DNA from 3 places in the Colwellia sp. MB3u-8 genome. Region 2 is predicted to be linked to each of the others. Evidence: riboswitches for the same ligand, from Rfam matches in the RefSeq annotation. Region 2 holds a riboswitch; each other region holds the start of a gene.
What was found. Region 2 has a riboswitch for cyclic di-GMP ahead of H4J54_RS15410 (hypothetical protein). Riboswitches for the same ligand answer to the same signal wherever they lie in the genome.
Positions count from the first base shown of each region.

Region 1: it holds a riboswitch for cyclic di-GMP, as region 2 does, so the genes downstream of both, H4J54_RS03350 (methyl-accepting chemotaxis protein) here and H4J54_RS15410 (hypothetical protein) in region 2, are expected to answer to the same signal.
Region 3: it holds a riboswitch for cyclic di-GMP, as region 2 does, so the genes downstream of both, H4J54_RS10630 (DUF3718 domain-containing protein) here and H4J54_RS15410 (hypothetical protein) in region 2, are expected to answer to the same signal.

Region 1 is NZ_JACGVA010000037.1:213,875-220,610, reverse strand. It holds gene H4J54_RS03360 (aldehyde dehydrogenase) at 1-227, shown strand, start outside; gene H4J54_RS03355 (2OG-Fe(II) oxygenase) at 263-1,048, shown strand; cyclic di-GMP riboswitch class I at 1,464-1,553, shown strand; gene H4J54_RS03350 (methyl-accepting chemotaxis protein) at 1,860-3,419, shown strand; gene H4J54_RS03345 (hypothetical protein) at 4,071-4,442, shown strand; gene H4J54_RS03340 (hypothetical protein) at 4,525-5,391, shown strand; gene H4J54_RS03335 (hypothetical protein) at 5,372-5,815, shown strand; gene H4J54_RS03330 (hypothetical protein) at 5,950-6,405, shown strand; gene H4J54_RS03325 (uracil-DNA glycosylase family protein) at 6,656-6,736, shown strand, end outside.
Region 2 is NZ_JACGVA010000070.1:78,954-85,689, forward strand. It holds gene H4J54_RS15395 (LysR substrate-binding domain-containing protein) at 1-850, shown strand, start outside; gene H4J54_RS15400 (peptide deformylase) at 992-1,156, shown strand; partial or broken gene H4J54_RS15405 (transposase) at 1,192-1,645, shown strand; gene H4J54_RS15410 (hypothetical protein) at 1,919-3,283, opposite strand; cyclic di-GMP riboswitch class I at 3,348-3,433, opposite strand; gene H4J54_RS15415 (hypothetical protein) at 4,097-5,122, shown strand; gene H4J54_RS15420 (ice-binding family protein) at 5,562-6,736, opposite strand, start outside.
Region 3 is NZ_JACGVA010000064.1:47,130-53,865, forward strand. It holds gene H4J54_RS10620 (monovalent cation:proton antiporter family protein) at 1-1,433, shown strand, start outside; gene H4J54_RS10625 (patatin-like phospholipase family protein) at 1,501-2,652, opposite strand; gene H4J54_RS10630 (DUF3718 domain-containing protein) at 2,919-3,278, opposite strand; cyclic di-GMP riboswitch class I at 3,343-3,435, opposite strand; gene H4J54_RS10635 (3-oxoacid CoA-transferase subunit B) at 4,103-4,759, opposite strand; gene H4J54_RS10640 (CoA transferase subunit A) at 4,783-5,490, opposite strand; gene H4J54_RS10645 (hydroxymethylglutaryl-CoA lyase) at 5,589-6,506, opposite strand; gene H4J54_RS10650 (acetyl/propionyl/methylcrotonyl-CoA carboxylase subunit alpha) at 6,506-6,736, opposite strand, start outside.

The DNA of each region.
Region 1 (6,736 bases), on a different contig from region 2:
AAGCGGTTGAACGTGCCAATGCCAGTGCTTACGGCTTAGGTGCTGTGGTTTTTGGTGGCGCTGGAGCAGATAAAGTTGCGCAACAAATGGAAGCTGGCATGGTAGGAGTCAACCAAGGTGCTGGCGGCATTGGACCTTGGGTCGGTGCAAAACAAAGTGGTTTTGGTTTTCATGGTACTGCGGCTGGACATCGTCAGTTTGCGCAAGTACGCGTTATTAGTAAATAAGTCAGTAAATAAGTCAGTATTTAATGGAGTAAACAATGAATACAAAAAAAGATACAGTCGCCGATTTTTTTGTCGCTGCTTTAGAACCCGGTGCCGAGCATCTCGCTTTACCTGCATGGGGTAACCGCCATATGAATGCGGCACACTTAGATGAACATTATGACGTCAGTCATATTAAACGACACGAGTTGGATAAAGTGCCGGGTGCATTTCAGTTGTTAAATGTTTTGGCAAAAGATGAATGTAAACGATTGATCGCGATTAGTGAAGCGTTAGGTTATCTGCCCGATGCTGCGGTTTCTTTACCGCGCAGTGTTCGACATAACGACAGCTTGACTTGGATTGTTGATGAACAAACCGATGGGATTATTTGGCAACGCATCTCGCATTTAATGGATGACCGACAAGCTATTTTTTCTGGCAATAAAGCCTTGGGTATCAATGCGCGTTTTCGATTTTATCGTTATAACCCTGAGGATTATTTTAAACCGCATTCTGATGGTTCTTGGCCGGGTAGTCGTATTATTAATAATGAGCTAGTCGCTAATGCTTATCCTGACCGTTATAGCCAAATGAGCTTTTTAATACTATTAAGTGAAGGCTTCGAAGGTGGTGAAACACGTTTCATGGTCAATGCGGATGATCCTACTAAACCGACAACAGCGGGGGGTAAGGTTAGTCATGTTGATATTCGAACCCCTGCTGGCAGTATATTGTGCTTTCCGCATGGCATGCATCCTTTAAGTTACATACACAGTTCAGTGCCGATTAGTGAGGGAGTTAAATATATAATCCGTAGTGATGTTTTATTTGAGTTGTGAAGTCACATAGTTAATTTGGTCATCTACTAGCAAGTGGGGTAGCAGCTTAGAGAAGAACGTAGAGGGCTCAAACCCAAGGCTGCACCGCTGACTGCCGAACAAATATTAGCTAAAATGGGTAGCTGACCATTATACGCGTTAAGCGCAAGCTAGCTATTGGCCGCTCTTTAGGTCAACTGATCGCTAAAATTTAACATGAGGTTTGTAATGGTCAACTAACACTGGAAAGATTTTAAGCTATAAATTATTCCAGTTTCATTAAACCATTACAGCCCGCACTATCCTATCAAAATAAGAGTCGTTCAGAGCCAGTGAACTTACGATCAAAAACAATTATATATATCCATACAGCAAGTATTAAGCCAATAGTATTGACTTGCCTAGCAAGGAACAATAGAATTAATTTATTGTATGGTTTTAATAAGGGCAACGTCTACCTAAAACTTTAAAACGCAAAAAACTACCGGTCTAAAGCGTTTAACGTTATGGCAGCGGAGTTACCTAAACCGGCAAAGGTACCTGACAATACTAGTTTCTTGAACAAGACAATTCAAATTATCCACATTATTCAAATTATTCTGGAACCAACAATATATGCCATTTCATTGTATAAAATATCATGCCCTTGTGTTTTTTATCTTACTAGTGTCAACGCCAAATCATGCTGTGGTTAGTGACAAATTAACCCGCGCTATATAGTTCAGCTTAAGTCAGTCCCTCTGTTAAAATGTTCTTCACACCATGGTTAAATGTTTTAGGATCAGTTTGATTTTAAACCTTGATTGTTATCGATTTCCCAAGGATATTCACAATGAAAAAAATGATATTAATTACAGTTTGTATCATGTTTGCTATAGCAGCAGTAACGAGTATAACCGCGACCTATTTTATCTCAAATCAAGAGATAGATAATATTATCTTAAAAAAATCCCAAGCGCAGGCTGCTTTAATCGCAAACAATGTTGCGTATGTGTTGCGCACATCTTCGAAACCCTTGCATGATTTACAAGCATTAATGACCTCTCTCAAAGAACGGCCAGATATTTCCTACGCAGTGGTTATTGATAAAAACATTACAGCCATCGCACATAGCGATAAACAAAAATTAGGTAAAATTTATAAAGACAGTTATACCCTCGAGGGGGCAAGCAAAGGAAAGTCACAATTTTCGAAATGGTATGCAGAAATACAGCAAGTTTGGGTCTACGATATTATGGTTCCTGTTCATGTTGATGGTGAGCTCTTTGGTGCTTTTGATATAGGTATTCCTATCACAGAAGTAAGTGAAGCGGTTGAGGATATTATGTTGACTCTGTTGATCTCAATCCTAGTCATCTTTGTAATATGTGTATGCGTACTTGTTTTGTTATTGGCTAGATTTGTTAAACCACTTTCGGGCTTGCAAAAAGCATTACAAGACATCTCTAAAGGAGATGGTGATCTTACCGTTAGATTACCCGTACAAGGCTCAGATGAGATAGCCAAGATCGCTTCTGATTTTAATATATTTGTAAATAACATCAATAAGATAATTTCTAAAACAGTCCAAACAGGTATAGATTTAGCTCGCTCAGCGACAGAAATTCGCAGTCAATCTTTGCAAGCGCTATCAAGAGGTGAAGAGCAAAGTGGTCAATCTTTAGTCGTCGTAACCTCTATGTCTCAAATGATAGCGACTATTAATGACATATCTCACAATGCCACTAGTGCGGTAGATTCAGCACAAAAAGCGAATAACGGGATCCAGAGGGGGCGACAAACGCTACAAGAATCTATTATGACGATTAATAATCTTGGCGATGAGATGACAGATATGTCATTGGTGATCACCTCGCTAGCGAAAAAAACGCAGTCTATAGGTTCTATACTGGACGTTATTAGAAGCATTTCAGCACAAACTAATCTTCTTGCACTCAATGCTGCGATTGAGGCCGCTCGAGCAGGGGATGCTGGACGAGGGTTTAGTGTGGTGGCCGATGAAGTAAGAAGTCTTGCGAGTAAAACAGCATCGTCTACAGATGAAATCCAAACAATGATCGACCAGTTACAAAATGAAGCAAAAAATGCAGTAATTGCGATGGATAGTAGTAAGTCTCTCGCAGTCGACAGCGCTAAAACAACGCAAAATGCTCAGGAAATGCTTGACGATATATCAGAACAAGTATCAATGATACTTGATGTGAATACGCAAGTTGCAACCGCCACTGGCCAGCAGTCAAGTGTTGCCAATGAAATTAATGTCAATATGGATACCGTTGACAGCTCTGTTAAAGAAGGCTTAAATGCGAGCTATGAGTTAGAAAAAACCAGCAAACAATTAGAGGAGCTTGCGCTCGCTTTAGATCACCATGTTGGATCTTTCAAAATATAATATTACCCTCATGACCTACATGAAGCACGCTCTTACGCACGTATGAATGGATGCGTAAGAGCAGTGATTTAGCCCCTTTGTTATTTCAGTCCTAGTTGGTGTCTGTCCCTCAAAAATGGGCTTTTGCAATAGCACAGCTTAGTAAAAAACTCACTTCTATCAAAGAGTATTTCTTCAGGTATTCAAGGTAGGAGTTTGGGTATAACTATTCCGAAGTGTTAAGTCTCTTTAAAAGCTAATGTCTCGAATGTGCCTTCCTGACATTCCAGCTAAAAATCTTGCCATATATTTTCTAATGAATTAACTACTGCCTAAACGCTGTGACGCCCTGTTATATGGAAGTCAGTATGATTTTTCGAGGTGTGTTACTAAGACGTCTTATTAACACAGTATTTATTATAATAAACACTAAGAAAATCCACTTAACCATCTGAATTTAATGGTTTTTATTTATTTTTTTTGTTCAGGTTGTATTACTGAGAGGTCTTAGTAACACGCCTTAATATACATGTGATTTAGCATTACTAGTTTCTAATACTTTGAAAGTATGGGACATTAATGTTAATTTAATGTTATTTATGATGCGTATGTTACTAAGACGTATACATAATAAGTTGTTATATGCTTTTCTAACATTGGAGTATCATTTACATGGAATCTCATTTAAAAATTATAGAAGCTTTAGCTAACGGAATTGATCCGTTAACAGGTGAGGTACTTCCTAGTGATTCGCTTCATAATAACCCTGAAATAATAAGGTCTCTTTTTGCTATAATCGATCATATAAAGAGTTCTTCAATTAAACAGCCTAAAATAAAGAAAACGCTTGGGCAAAAGCGAGATGAAAATATTAAAAAAGGCTTACCTGAAAATGCAGGGCTACCTTGGAACGACGACCAACGAGATAATCTAACTGAGCAATTCAAATCTGACGTTTCTCGTGAAGAGCTCGCTGAATTGCATGGTCGTACAAAGGGAGCTATTACCTCAGAGCTTAAAAAACTTGGTCTAATTGAAGATTAACAAGCATATAACAAGCTGTTCAAGCGGGACAAATTACAGGGCGTTATACGCTAGGTGAAAATCAACCATATGGAGGTGCTCTTTGAAACCTGAGTTAAGTATTAAGCTGGATTACCTACAAGATCGTAAAAATCCGGCAGAAATATTCGATGCTATGTCTCTCTATATAAATGCATATAGAGACTTTGGGCAGCTGATGACCAATTCTATTGGTATTAAAGGCGACTTTGACTTTCAGTTAAACGCAATTGAGAGTGGTTCTACCTTAAGTAAACTATCTTCATTACCTGGCAAGTTAGATGCAATATTTGAAGCTGCATGCTACAAGTCAGGAAATAGTACTTTTGAAGAACTAATAAGTATCGATGAAACTGAAACCGAGCAACAAGTTGAGGAATTAGCCCTTAATATTGAAACCTCATTAGCTACTAATATCCCTAATCAAATTGCAGACCCTCATATAGATAGGCAAAATTTAGCTCATGTATTGAAAGCATTTTCTTCTGCAAATGAAAAAATAAAAAGTGGCGAAAGTGTTATTTTTAAATCATCAAATGATTCGCAAAAAGAATGTAGGATGAATACTAGTTGGCGATTTACTGGAAATCCTAAAGAGATGTTTCAAGGTTCTACTGAAAGTCATGATAGTAGGCTTAAGCTGATTGCAAAGATCTCGGTAAATGAGGGGAATTCTGTTTGGACATTTAGGTGCGAAAGGATTAAACAACCATTTTCAGCGAGAATAATCCATAAAGAATGGCTTGAAAAATATCAAAGAGGTTTAATCCAACCTGTTGGACCTAAAGATATTATGGATGCACATGTCTCTTATGACATATACACTCCTCCTAAAGGAAAGGGTGAGCCTGTAATTCGTAACGCCAAAATAAAAGAAGTAACTGAAATCAAAAGGAATACGGTTTATCAGCATGAACTCAGCTCTTTCTAAAAATCAGAGAAAAGTAATTTATGCTGATTTAAAAACAGAATTTCTATATATAGCTATTCCATTCTGCCTGCTAATTGGGGTGAAAAGTTATATGGGAGATTGGCGAGATATATTTATGGTTGCAGACTGGGCTCTAGCTTCATGTATTATTTTTGGTCAAATCACTTCAAAAGTATCTAAGGCTGTAGCGAACTCTAAATTAACTACAAGCCAAGAACATTTTGGCCTTTATACAGCTAAAAGGTTCTTTTTGGTTGTGATAGCATCAGCAGTATATTTCGGTATGTTGGTCTTGCCGAGCTTCAAGTTAGGGATATTTCAAATATTTTTATTCTTTGTTGCTAGCTATTTTCATTTTTCTGATGGCTTTACTACTGCGATGTTGCAAAAAGCGTATAACAAGCAAATCAACAAGGACACGTAACAGTTGGCTACGTTTCGCTTCGCTACACAATGATAGCCCACTATTACTTAGCCTGTTATTTGGGCGTTAAATTTACTCAAAAATTTAGCTCACTTAATAAGGTGAGTATTATGTTTACTAAAAGGATATTTAGGATGTTAAACAAAAGCTCTATTTTACTAATTTCAACTCTTTTAATTACTGGTGGTTGTGCCTCACCAGGTCCAATGCAAACTATGATGGGCCCAATGAAGACACCTGCTTTTGATCCTGTGATTTTAGATACGGTAAAGGATAGCTCAGAAAAAGTTCACTTTAAGGAGTGGACAACTATGTATGAAAATAAAGAGCTACAGCAGTGGGGTGTTTTTTTTATTACAGATAATGGTGCCTATATGGCTGAATGGGATGTTAGGGGTTATGAATATAATCTCAGATATAAACTTCCTGCCAAAGAACTTAATACTGTTTCAGATGATATGGTTGTTCGGGATATGTGGCCAGATTCAAACCTTTTAATTCTTAAAGACAAAAGTGGCCATGAAGTTGGTTTTGCATTAAATGGAAAAAATGCGGCACGTGCTATTCTCAAGGAAATCAGTGCTAAGTAAATATAAGTCACTTAAAAGGACAAGTAATACTCCTGCGTCGCTTAATTTTAACCAACTATCATTTGCCTCTTAGTGGGACGTTGAGGCTGTAGAATAACTAATCTAGCCAAAATCACTAATTTTTTGTGTTCCTGTATCACGCTGTAGACGATTTATTCGATATAGGTAATGCATTTGGTACCCCGATTTTTAGGGGGAATTCATAATAAACGAGTTATTCTACAAGCTCGTTAGACAGGGAGTAATATAGATGATTGAAAGATTCGTAGAAAAAATCCCTTCGAACCTTAAGAAAAGGTCTGGTTCTGTTTTCTATTCAGGTGTAGATGCT
Region 2 (6,736 bases):
TACTCAGGCTGCCATTTATTTAAATATTACAACAGGTGCGATAAGTCAGCAGATAAACTTGCTAGAAGAACAACTTTCAATAATCCTGTTTGAAAGGCACTCACGAGGCGTTCGATTAACTCAAGCAGGCCAACAATTATATAAAGTAGTAAAAAGCAGTCTTGAAGATATAAGCGAGGTAATTGCAGCGTTACATCAAGAAGAAAATTTCGATGGCGAGGTAAGGTTAAAATTAACGCCTTCTTTTGCCTTCAAATGGTTAGTGCCTCGCCTTGAGAGATTCTACAATCGTTATCCCAATATTAGCATTCAAACATTTGCTGAAGGTGCGCTAGTTGACCATCAAAGCAATAACTTTGACTTAGCCATTGATTACAGTCAATCTGCTAATTTTCAACAAAAAAGTGACTTATTTTTATCTGAACAATTGCTTCCTGTGATGAGTCCTGAATATTTTAAAGCCTTTAAATGGCAAGACACCTCTGTAGAAAACCAACAAACGATTTGGCAGTCGGTCACCCTATTACATGATGCTCAGCCATGGCATGGCGCAAGCAAAAATACCGAGTGGCAATATTGGTTCAATCACATGGGCATTACAGCAGACAGTCTTCAGGGGCATTATTTTAATCGAACTGATATGGCTATGGCGGCAGCCGAAGCAGGATTAGGGATAGCCATGGCTCGATATGCCTTAGTTGAAGAAGATTTTAAACAAGGAAAGCTAGTTTCGCCCTTTAATCCGATAGCAGCAAATGCGGGTTATTACCTAATTCAGCACCATTCTTCTTCAGCCATTAACTGCTTTAAGCAATGGTTATTAGATGAAAAACAAAAATTTATTAACTAACCAAAGTTCAGGTTAACTAAAACAGTAGCCAAAAATAATAGCTATTATATTACTCTACTAGGCCATGCGGTGTTAAGAAAAAGAGCGGTTTAGCTTGATAATATACTGGCCGATGAATGCCAGCAATGAATCAATCAAATGATGTCCGAAGCGGGTAGTGTAGGTATTGTCGCACCACAAATACATCACAGTGTAAGTATTTATATTATGTGCTCTAAACCCAATTCGCGTTATCCTGACGCGCCATTAATGCCGCCAACAGCAATTATTAACCCTGAATATTGCATTACTATAATGAGAAAATAAAAGGCAGGGAAGGCTGCTTAAGTGTACCGAGTATGCACCCAATCAAAACACCCTACCGTGACGGCACCACTCATGTGATCTTTGAGCCGCTGGATTTTATCGCCCGTTTAGCGGCCTTAGTACCCAAACCCCGAGTAAACCTCACTAGGTTTCATGGTGTGTTTGCACCAAACAGTCGGCACCACGTGATAATAACGCTGGCAAAACGAAATAAGGCTAAACAAGCATTGCCGACAGGGCGCGGGGAACACAGGCACAAAAAATTAAACGGGTTTTGGGATAGAAATAGAAACCTGTGAGCAATGCGGTGGTGCGGTTAAAATTATAGCGAGCATTGACAAATCGTCAGGAAAGACGATTTGCACAGCGAATGCTGCCCGAAGGTTTAGACACAGGGATGTGTCTAATAAACATCCGTTGATGATTCAAAAGATACTCAGTCACCTGAATACAAAAAATGACGAAGTCGTCGAATTATTGCCCCCATAAAGTAGCGCACCACCTCAGATAAGTCTATTGCCACCCTAGTCTTTTTGATCAGGAGGACCGACAAAATGAATCTAGGTTAAATGGGAAATTCAACCACTATTAATGGTTAAATGTTAAAGGTGAGGTTAAGCGAATGATGGATAATTCGTTTTATTTACGCTGATAAAATAACTAAGAATAATCAAAAGATGATTTTTATGTATTTGTAGCTCATGGTGGATGTAGAAGTAATGAGCGGTAAATTTACCGGCCATTACTTTAACATGAGGTGAATTATTCTTTTCCGGTATACCAATACTTAACAATACCCTCTGCCGGTTTACCGCGGATAGATTGAGAGGTGTTAGGGAAACCTTCAAAATTGGGGGTTAACGTGGGTGAAAGCCAATAACCGGTGTGAATGTCGACGCTGTTAATCATAAAGGTATCTTGCTCTTCGATCGCTTGCATAATGCCTTCTATCCCCATTGACTGCACAGAAAAGTCAGTGACAAAACTTTCTTGAATACAACTGACTTCAGTCCCGTCTTCTAAACTTCCTGGGGTACAGAACCCATCTTCTTTCCAGCCATTGAGAAAAAAGTCTTCACGACTTTGCACTTGAATAATAAGTGTTATCGGTAATTCTATATTTGACGTACCGTGCCAGCATGGCTGGTTAATATCACCACAATATATTTGCATATGCTGATTGGTCAGTGATTCAAAGGTTTTCTGCTTGACCAGTTCCGTTGTTAGCTTGGCATCTTCTTCGGCGTTAAATTGATTTCCGCAGCACTGTAACGCATTGATTAAAATACTATCTACTCTAGAAAATATTCGTTGATCATTAATTACAGTCCCTATTTGCCCCCAAGTAATCTCACCGTCAAAATTGGCTCTGATATCATCGATAATTTCGGCAAACCGCTCAATATAATATTCTTTTAATTCGTCGGTATGCAAGGTGACCCACATCGCGTTCCAGTCAGCAGAAATACCTTTTATAGCTATTTTTTGGGCATGTTTTGCTTGAATAATCATATTGTTTTGATGGGCATCTAATATGATTTTAAGCTTGTCCAACGTGAGTTTCTCACCTTGCTCAACAATAATATCGCCATCGACATTGTTTTGAGTAAACTGCCAAGAAAAATAAATATCAATGTTGAGCAAACGCGCTTGCTCAACAATATATTCTACATATTTTTTAGGCGTATGATAATTAGCTTCGGCGACTACCCATGGTTCTTGGTTATCGTTCCACTGACCATAATTGTAAACCCAAACCCTTTGTGCACCAGAAGCATTCATTGCTTGTAATGCTTCAAGATACATTAATTTTACATATTCATCTCTGGAACAACTATCGCGTTCAGACTGGGATAGGCCATCATAAATCCAACTAGGGGAGTAGTCTTTAAAACTAATACCTCTCACTATATGACTAGAAAGTTTACCTCTGGGGGAGGGGGTTTCAAATTTACCCTTATATGATTCAGGGTAGTCAGCAGAATGAGGATTGACGCATGAAGCCGTTACAGATGACGTGGCTACGGGTGGTGGATTTGAGACTGTATCGCTACTATCACCTCCGCCACAGGCGCTTAGGAGAAAAATAACAACGAATTGAATAAAATACTTGTTTGAGAAAAACATTCACAACCTCTAATAAATGATGTAATTAATAAATCACAGTAAAGGTTGTAAAAATATCCATATAAATTGCAACCCCACGACCCTATGCAATGCACTTAGGCTGGTAGCTTTGCGTCTATTAATTTTCATTAATAGTTGCCAGTTATTTCACGAGTCTACTGTAAGGTAAGATAAAATCAAGGTGATTTATACACGTCATTAAAAGTAGTGGCTCTAGCGATTATAGAAAGAAAAAATTAGGGAATAGATTGTTAGCCATGGTTCAATTTCACAAAAGAGGTTGAGCGGATGATTGATTATGTTGATATGTTAGTAGCCAGTAAAATGACAACAAAGCAATTAATTCGGTCAAAATAAACTGTTATTTAACGTGTGTCTGGTGCCATTTATCACAGTTGTAGAAGCTAAATAAAGATCAAAAAAACAGAGTTTTTGGGGCATTTTTGTTTCTGCTTTGACTCGTTGACGAAATAGGTTTGAATACGACGGGGGACGCGCAGCTAATACAGCTGGTTATTTGCCGGAGAAGAATACGGCATGTACCACGCCTGGGATCTTTTGAGTGTTGGCAGAGAAACCCGCAGCGGCTTTGTCGTTAATTTGCAGATTAATGAACAATAGCTCTTACAAAAAATTGGATGTCTGGTGCTTACAGTTGCGTTATAATCAGCATTAAATAATTCTATAATAACAAAGTTGAGCATATCTTTGTCCCACATGAGAAACTGCGAACGTTGCTATGATTTATACTTTTGCAACTATTCAGGCAACCTATGGGATCATTGTCCTGCTTGCCGTCGCAGCATATTGGACGTGCAAGACCGTCGGCATTATGATGCCGTGCAACAACAGCTACAGTACGCATATGGCTGGGGCTACAATATAGAATATGACGTTGCCCAATATGATTATATTCTAAACGAAGATGGCAGCCTTACATATAGCTGTAGGCCTAGCCATATTTATCATGCCCAGGTAAGGCAGTTGATAATTGATGGCTTTCTTGCCCGAATCGCCCAAGAATATATCGAGGGTGCTACGTCGCAGTATATGCTCGATACGGCTTACGGCGCTGGAGTTGATGAAGCCTGCCACTCATCTTTTTTCATTCGTCATGAAACAAAAGGATTTACCTTCACTTATAGAGCGGAACCGAAAGTGCATTTTGTCTTTAATGATAGTGGCGAAGTCATCCCTATGGCTTATGTCCCCTTTGAAGACAAAGAGATGCGAAAATCCTATGGACGTGGCTGCGCAGACTATATCCGTCAAAATCCAGATTTATGCCAAGAGCAAGCTGAAACCAGACAAAGTTTATGCCAAGAACAAGCTGAAACCAGACAAAGGATCGCTTACGAGGCAAAAGTCCAAAGCGAGGAATGGGTTGACGAGCGTGCTGTTAGAAACATTAAGCGTTTAAAATATTTTATATTAATACCCTGGATATTACTTCATGTGGTTGCAGCGAGCTTCTTATTGGTTTTGTCTTATCCCGAACCTGAAGGTTTTTGGGCTAGTAGCTGGCATAAGGCGAAATATTACGTCTTTATTCTTGGCATTTACGTTTCAGCACACATTCCTTACTATGTCGCCAATCACAGAATTACAGTCGCGAATTGTAGGTATAGCGAAAAAAAACGAGATGAACTGCTGCAGCCTTTAGATGTGCCTCTACAAGTAGTCGCAGTCAATAAAAATCCTCCCGAGCCATCCGGCACACACACAGACTCAACTAAGTACTGGACGCTGTGGAGAATTTTTTTGGCTCTTGCAATCAATGTGGGCGGAATTCTATTAGCGGTTTATTTGTTCGAGACATATGTTTGGCCCATAGCCTAACGGTATCCTTTGGCAGCAAAAAATATTCATGGTGGTTAAAATAATTATCTAAGGCTCACTAATGCCACTGGCTGTGTGAAAACTCCCAGCGTAAATTTTTTATGTGACGCTACGTAAATTAACAGGTGGTTTGTTATCAAACGTACTACAGAATTTAATCTACAGCGCCTTTTTTCGTTGATATTATCTAATTACACCAGTTCAAAATAGTTTTCACACAGGCTGGCCACACTGAAGACATTAGCATTTTATAATTTATACTGAAAATTATTGTATGTTTTGATCTACAGCGGACATAGATGAACAACCACCTTATGCTAGAAGTTTCCTGATAGCTGACGTTAACCAGAGATGAAAAAATCTGTTTATTGACGATAACGCCAATATCTAGTTAGGTCTGAATTCGAACTAAGCCACCATTATAGTCTTTCAACTAATATCAAGCTGCGACCAAAGCGGTTCTCTTGCGGCGAATTGATAAGCCAAGGAATCCAAAGGCGGATATCCATAGTGCCCACATGGGGGGTTCCGCAACCTGCACTGAAGCGGCGTGATAAGCTACTCCGCTGTCACTATCGACATGGAAACCCGAAGCGATGCCGCTACAGCCATCACCACCTATTTGCGCGGCGTCACCAGTGCTAACGTAGGATAACGCTGAGAATAGACCACCACAGGAGCCACCGGGACCCAGGGCCTTGGCGTTTGCGCCGACGTGGATGTAGTCTCTGGCCAACAACGTACCGAGAAAGGACGAACCATCACCAAAGTCGGCATTGCCACCGGCATTCCAGATAACGTTGTCACTGTTTGCGCCATTGACCATCACAATCTTGCTCCCTGCACCCATCTTAAGGATGTCGCCGATATTAAACACCCAGTACTGGTCTTTCTTATTTTGTCCATCAAGAGTAAGGGTCCGACTTGCCGTGGTCGAGAAGCTAGGAGCTTCGTAAACGCCGGAAAGCAGCGTCAGGTCGGCGGGCATCGTTGCACTGAGTATCTCGGTTGTGACCATTTGGGAAAAAGCAAGTTGCGCTGCTAGGATCTGATTCTTGTTGCCATCGACCGTGTTGATCAGGCCAGCTACTAGCACCGCTGCGTCGACCGGATTATTCTCAATGACAATTGATGACTGCGGCTCGCTGTTGGCGTCTTCTGTATAGACTCCCACCGCGGCAACGGTGCCACCCACCGAACCGCCCACGCCGATGGATGCTGCCCCACCTGCCTCGACGTTGCCGTCGACTTGTGAAGCTGCGCCGGTTGTAACAGCGCCCGCCGCCGCCAGATTACCACTGACGCCACCGCCTGCCCCCACGGTTGCTGCACCGGCGGCCGTAACGTCACCACCTACTTCCGAGTGGTCACCAGTAGTTAGTACGCCGCCCGATGTCATGTTACCACCTACTGTTGCTATTTTTCCTGTCGATGATATGCCGCCAATAGTGATAGCTCCGACTGCCGTGAAGTCTCCTGATACAGAGCCGCCAGCACCCGAAGTGCCGACACCGCCCGACATCAGGCTGCCGTTCACCGATGAATCGGCACCGGTTGTCGCATATGTGTATGAATATACTGATAAATCTTGCAGATCTTCGATAAAAATAGGCC
Region 3 (6,736 bases), on a different contig from region 2:
TATTATTTGCACTAGTTAAAGGAGTATTTGTTGTTTCACTCTTATTATTCGCTGGTAAATGGTTATTACCTAGATTATTCAATTTAGTTGCTCAAGTTAGAACCGATGAATTATTCGTATTAACCACATTACTCGTGACCTTAGTGGCATCAGCATTAACACAGTGGTTTGGCCTTTCGATGGCGTTAGGAGCATTTTTAGCGGGTATGATGTTAGGAGAGAGCCAATATAAACATCAGCTTGAAGCTGACATTAGACCCTATCGTGATATTTTACTGGGTTTGTTTTTTGTCACTGTTGGCATGAAGCTCAATATTAATGTTGTTTTTTCCTCTCCTTTGATCATTATTTCGCTGTTAGTCTGTTTTATGGCGATTAAAGTTCTGGTGATTGTTTTACTAGCAAAACGTGCTGGAGAGTCCTCTAAAGATGCTTGGGCCGCTGGTATTATGTTGGCGCAAATGGGTGAGTTTGGTTTTGTTTTAATTGCCTTAGCTAGCCAAGTTGAAGTGTTACCTGAAACCACAGCATCTATCTTACTGGGTACGGGGGTGCTAAGTATGGCAATAACGCCTTATATGATCAGTCATGCGCGCGGCTGGGCACTTTGGTTGAGCCGTGATAAACCACTGGACAGCCAAGCGTTAGAAGAATTACCTCAAAGTACCACACTCAGTGATCATGTTATTATTTGCGGCTTTGGCCGTATTGGACAAACCGTTAGCCGCTTCTTAAAACAAGAGTCGATCGACTTTGTCGCTATTGATATTGACCCCTTACGGACAAGCAAAGCAAGAGAAGCGGGCGAAAACGTGCTTTTTGGCTCTTCTAGGCAGGCTGAATTGTTGCATGCTGCACAGTTATCAAAAGCTAAGTTGGTTGTTATCGCCTTTGGTGAAGATAAACAATCACTTGATGTTATTCAAAAAGTACGTTCTTTATCGCCTAACGTGCCTATTTTAGTGCGTACCCGCAACGACGATCAGTTAGACGAATTACATGCGGCGGGTGCAAATGAAGTGGTTCCAGAGAGCCTAGAAGGCAGTTTAATGCTAGTGTCTCAAGTTTTGTCATTATCAGGCGTGCCTTTTTCTAGAATTGTTCGCCGTGTGCAAAAAGAGCGTAAGAACCACTACAATCATTTACATGGTTTCTTTCAAGGCGAACATACTGATATGAGCCCTGATAGTATTGACCGTATTGAATTTGCGCATGCGATTATATTAGCAGATGATTCTTTTGCTAATGGCCATTCAATTGGTTCATTAAAACTAGATGAGCGCCGTGTTATTGTTGTCGCATTACGTCGCAATAACATTGAAAGCGAAGAGCCTGACGTTGACACGATATTACAATCACAAGATACCTTAATTGTACGTGGCAAACCCAGACGGGTAGAGCGAGCTGAACGTTTTGTCCAAGAAGGGCATTAGCTTATTTGACGGTAGGAATGAGTTGTTAAACCAACAAGCTTGTTCAAGGCTTTTTAATTAACATGGCTTAGATATTAAGAAATTGGCGAATTTTAGTTTCTTGCTCAAGCGCGTCATTAAAGCCGAGGTTTATTAACTCCTTACAATAGTTTTTTTCAAACAATAAGTAGCTAACTAAGCTAGATTCCGCGTCATTGTGAATCCCCATGCTGCGTAATAATAGTCGAATCGACAACGGCAGTTTATCGTAATATTTCACCGCAATACGGTTAAAGTCATGACTAGGGTTGAGCAGATAGGATTCAATATTTTTTAAACCGGTAATGTTTTTTTTCTTTGCATCTGGAATTAGCGATAAGGTGTTGTTAACCCTCACCATGCGTTCAATATCACTTTGCAGGGTATCTGAGAAAACAGAATCAAGTAAGTGACTTGCGATTGCCGCTGTTGTTGGTGGATGTGGGTTATTTTCAACCGCATGAAGCGGTTCTTTTGGTTGCTCGACACCAACAATAAATATTTTTTCTGCTCCTAAGTGGATGGCAGGACTTAACGGAGACAATTGGTGAACTGAACCATCGCCTAAATGATGGCGTTGTATTCTTTCAGACGGAAAAACTAATGGAATGGCCGCTGAGGCCATTAAATGTTGGCTGTTTAATTGCGTAGGCTCGCCCCGTCGCTTTGATCTAAACCAAGGCGAAATAGACGCTTCTGATTGAAAAAAACTAATCGAGTCACCGCTGGAATAACTTGATGCTGTAACCGATACTGCGGAGAGATAACCGCGTCTAATATTGGTATCTATTCGGCTAAAATCTACTACAGTTTCAAGCAGTTGCCTAAGTGGTGCGTTGTTTAATAAGCTTCGGGCACTTTTATTGGCATAATCTGCCTGAAAGTTACCTAAAACACCACCGATTAAGTGACTAAACACACGTAGGGGATCCGTATGATAAATTCTTTCAGGATCGAGGTTTTTCCAGACCCACTCCAACTTTTTGACCGCCAATTGAAAACAGGAGGCATAACAAGCTAATGCGGTTGAGTTGATAGCACCTGCTGATGTACCACAGATAATTGGAAAAGGCACACCATGATTGCGTGGCATAAATTTAGCTATCGCAGACAAAACACCAACTTGATAGGCGGCGCGTGCTCCTCCACCGGTTAATACTAAAGCGTTATTACTCTTGATGTAGCTACGTTTATTCGTCATTAATTAAACCGATGTTATTAAAGTCGAGCGTGATTTTAATCAGTTTTCTATAGGGTGGCTAGTTGAAATTAATAATATTTTCTTGCCAGTACAGGTTAATAGAAAAAAGCTAGCAAATGCTAGCCTTTTAATGACACAAGAATTATTGACTAGTAAAACATTGAACTTATAGCCATTGAACTTGCAGTAATTGAAATAAAAAATTTCTCATGTACTTAATTCAATGGTTATCAGTTTGAGTTAAACGTCTACAGGAAAATAAACCACTAACCACCAACCCGTTCGTTTGCAGCGTCGATTAATGGTTGCGATCCATGTTGAATAAGGGGTAGATTTTCAGAAACAACGTCCCTTGGTAATTTACTAATCATCAAAGAGCCTGTTTCAACTGAACCCTTGGTAGCAGAAAATTCTAACAAGTTTTGACCGTTACACTTAATATCTGAAAAGATATCGCGAATTCTTAATCTATGCGCTTTTAAGAATGAACGCATACGCCTTTTGTCGTCTGCAGCAACATACTCACATATACTTCTTGCAATATCAGCGGCTTGCGCTTTCGGCGCTGATACAATAGATGTCATTGTTAAAGCAGTAATGGCAGTAACGAGTAATAATTTTTTCATTTTAATAACCTTTTACAATACAAATAGAGTTAATAAAAGAAAAACCACAGGATGTACCTAATAACACGGTGACTCCGCTGTCGTAGATAAAGAGAGTATTATCCTTAGACCGGTGGTTTTGCGTAACACGTTTTCGCGTATTTTGCCTTTTCTTTGTTAGTGCAATTATCACTAAAGTCGTAGTTAATTGCAACCCAAGGGTTACAGCTTATGGGTATTTAACACCTAGTCGATTTAATTTTTTAAACATGGCGACGTTAAAAGCTTTACCTATAACATTATTGATTTTGAAGCGATTTTGAAACGATTTTGAAGCGATTTTTATAGAAATGTAGGGCATTAGGTTAAAGGCTACAGCCGTTATCTACAATAGCTATTGTGTGCAGCTTGTCTGTTGATACTTAGGGTCAGTTTGGCCGTATGAAGCTGTGTGACTAAACCTGGTGAGTTTTGTGCAGAGGGAGCAAGTTAGAGGTATGGCCGTAATAACAATCTCACTAATTTTCTGATTATTTACCCAGTTAAAACAACCTTCTACTGCGTTATTTACTTAATAATTAGAGCGACTAGTTATTAAATAAATGTTTTGTATTTTTCTGCTTGTTCTTCATATAGAGAAGAACAGTTAATTGATGCAATGGATGAAGCGCTATTTTGGCTTACATAGTGATAAATAATTAAATATTAATATTTTTCATATATCAACATAAGCGATGACTATGAGGGGGACTTCGGCGAATTATAACTCTAAATCGAATACAAAAAAGGGGCAGCAGCCCCTTAGTATATATATTGTCATTCATTATCAACTGCTGGTTATCGCTTTAAAATTGCATCTCAGGCACGTCGCCTTCAACAACAAGTTCACCTTCAGTTAATGATATTATTTCTGCGACTGACACGCCAGGTGCACGCTCTAATAAGTAAAATTTACCATTTTTTATTTCAATAAAAGCCAGATCAGTTAACACCCTTTTAATGCAGCCTTTACCGGTTAACGGCAGCGTACAATTACTTAACAACTTAGAGACACCATGTTTAGAGGCATGGGTCATGGTCACAATAATATTGTCTGCACCGGCGACTAAATCCATCGCACCGCCCATACCTTTAATTAACTTACCAGGAATCATGTAAGAGGCAATATTACCATTTACATCAACCTCAAAGGCGCCTAAAACCGTTAAGTCAACGTGACCGCCTCTGATCATGGCAAATGATTCTGCTGAATCAAAAATTGATGCGCCTTTTGCCATCGTCACTGTTTGTTTACCCGCATTGATCAGATCGGCGTCAATTTCTGCTTCGGTGGGAAATTGTCCCATGCCTAGTAAGCCGTTTTCAGACTGCAGCATGACTTCGATCCCTTCGGGAATATAGTTTGCCACTAAGGTTGGAATACCTATACCTAAGTTAACGTAGTAACCGTCTTGTAATTCTTGTGCTACCCGCTGTGCTAGTTGTTCTCTTGTTAAAGCCATAAATTACTCCTTACTAACACTGATTATTCTGAGTCGCTACGAACAGTGCGCTGTTCAATGCGTTTTTCGAATGTACCTAAGATTAAGCGATTAACATAAATGCCCGGCGTATGAATGTGATCAGGGTCTAATTCGCCTGGCTCCACAATCTCTTCTACTTCTACTACGGTTATTTTACCTGCGGTTGCTGCCATAGGATTGAAGTTACGCGCGGTTTTTCTAAACACTAAGTTGCCATAACGATCGGCTTTCCACGCTTTTACAATAGCAAAATCGCCTTTAATTGCTGGTTCTAAAATGTAATGCTGACCGTCAAATTCACGTTCTTCTTTGCCTTCAGCTACGGGTGTGCCATAGCCTGTCGCCGTAAAGAAAGCTGGAATACCAGCACCGCCAGCACGCATTTTTTCTGCTAAGGTGCCTTGTGGTGTCAATTCAACTTCGAGCTCACCGCTCATCATCTGACGTTCGAACTCAGCATTTTCACCAACGTAAGAGGCGATAATTTTTTTGATTTGACGGTCAGGCAGTAAAATGCCGAGACCAAAATCATCTACACCGCAGTTATTTGAAACTAGGGTTAAGCCTTTAGTGCCTTTACGCTGAATTTCGCGTATTAAATTTTCAGGAATACCACATAAACCAAAACCACCAGCAATTACAGTCATATTGTCTTCAAGACCGGCCATTGCTTCTTCATAGCTTGACACTACTTTGTCAAATCCTGCCATTATTTGCTCCTCAATATTAATGTTTAATTTATATTTTATTCGCTGATGTAGGTAATGCTCACAATCAACGCCAGTTAATTTATAGTTTTTATTTTAGATTATTTTGCACGATAGGCTATCGAGACTTTTGATAAAGGCGCCTTGCCTAATTTATCGCTAATAAACCATCCTGCAGCCAGTAATTTGTCAAAATCAATATTAGTTTTTATACCTAAGCCATTGAGCATATACAACACGTCTTCAGTGGCGACATTACCTGATGCACCCTTAGCATATGGGCAACCACCAAGACCTGCAATAGCACTATCGACTACCTTTACGCCCATAGCAAGCGCCGCGTAAATGTTGGTCAAAGCCTGTCCATAGGTATCATGAAAGTGCACAGCCAACTTATCAATAGGGACTTTAGCACTAACAGCCTGTAACATTTTTTGGACACTGGCTGGCGTACCAACACCAATGGTGTCGCCAAGTGATATTTCGTAACAGCCCATTTTATATAACTTTTCTGCAACTTCTGCTACTTTTTCTGCTGCAATATCACCATCGTAAGGACAGCCAACTACACAAGAAACATAGCCACGCACGCGAATGTTGGCGGCTTTTGCCGCTTGCATAATGGATTCAAAACGTTGCAAACTTTCATCAATCGAGCAATTAATATTTTTCTGACTAAAGGCTTCTGATGCCGCGCCAAAAATAGCGACCTCATTGGCATTCACCGCCATAGCCGCTTCAAAGCCTTTCATATTTGGCGTTAATGCGGCGTATGTAACACCGTTTTTGCGCTTAATACCTTTGAAAACATCACTAGAAGTAGCCATTTGTGGCACCCATTTAGGCGAGACAAAACTGCCACTTTCAATGTAGCAGACACCAGCGTTAGCGAGTTGCTCAATTAACGCTATTTTATCCTCAGCGCTAATTTGCATTTTTTCATTTTGCAGGCCGTCACGAGGACCCACTTCAACTATTTTTACCGAAGTCGGTAGTACCGGCATAGATATATCAGCCATTATAGGTCCTCTGTAAAGGCGATTAATTCAGCACCACCGTCAACCATATCACCCTCGTGATAATAAATAGCGTCAACAACACCATTACTTTGCGCGCGAATAGTGTGCTCCATTTTCATCGCTTCCATAATCATCAAGGGTTGATCCGCAATCACGCTGTCGCCAGCTTTTACTAATACTGATACCATAGTGCCATTCATGGGCGCAACTAAGCCACCATGGTTATCGTC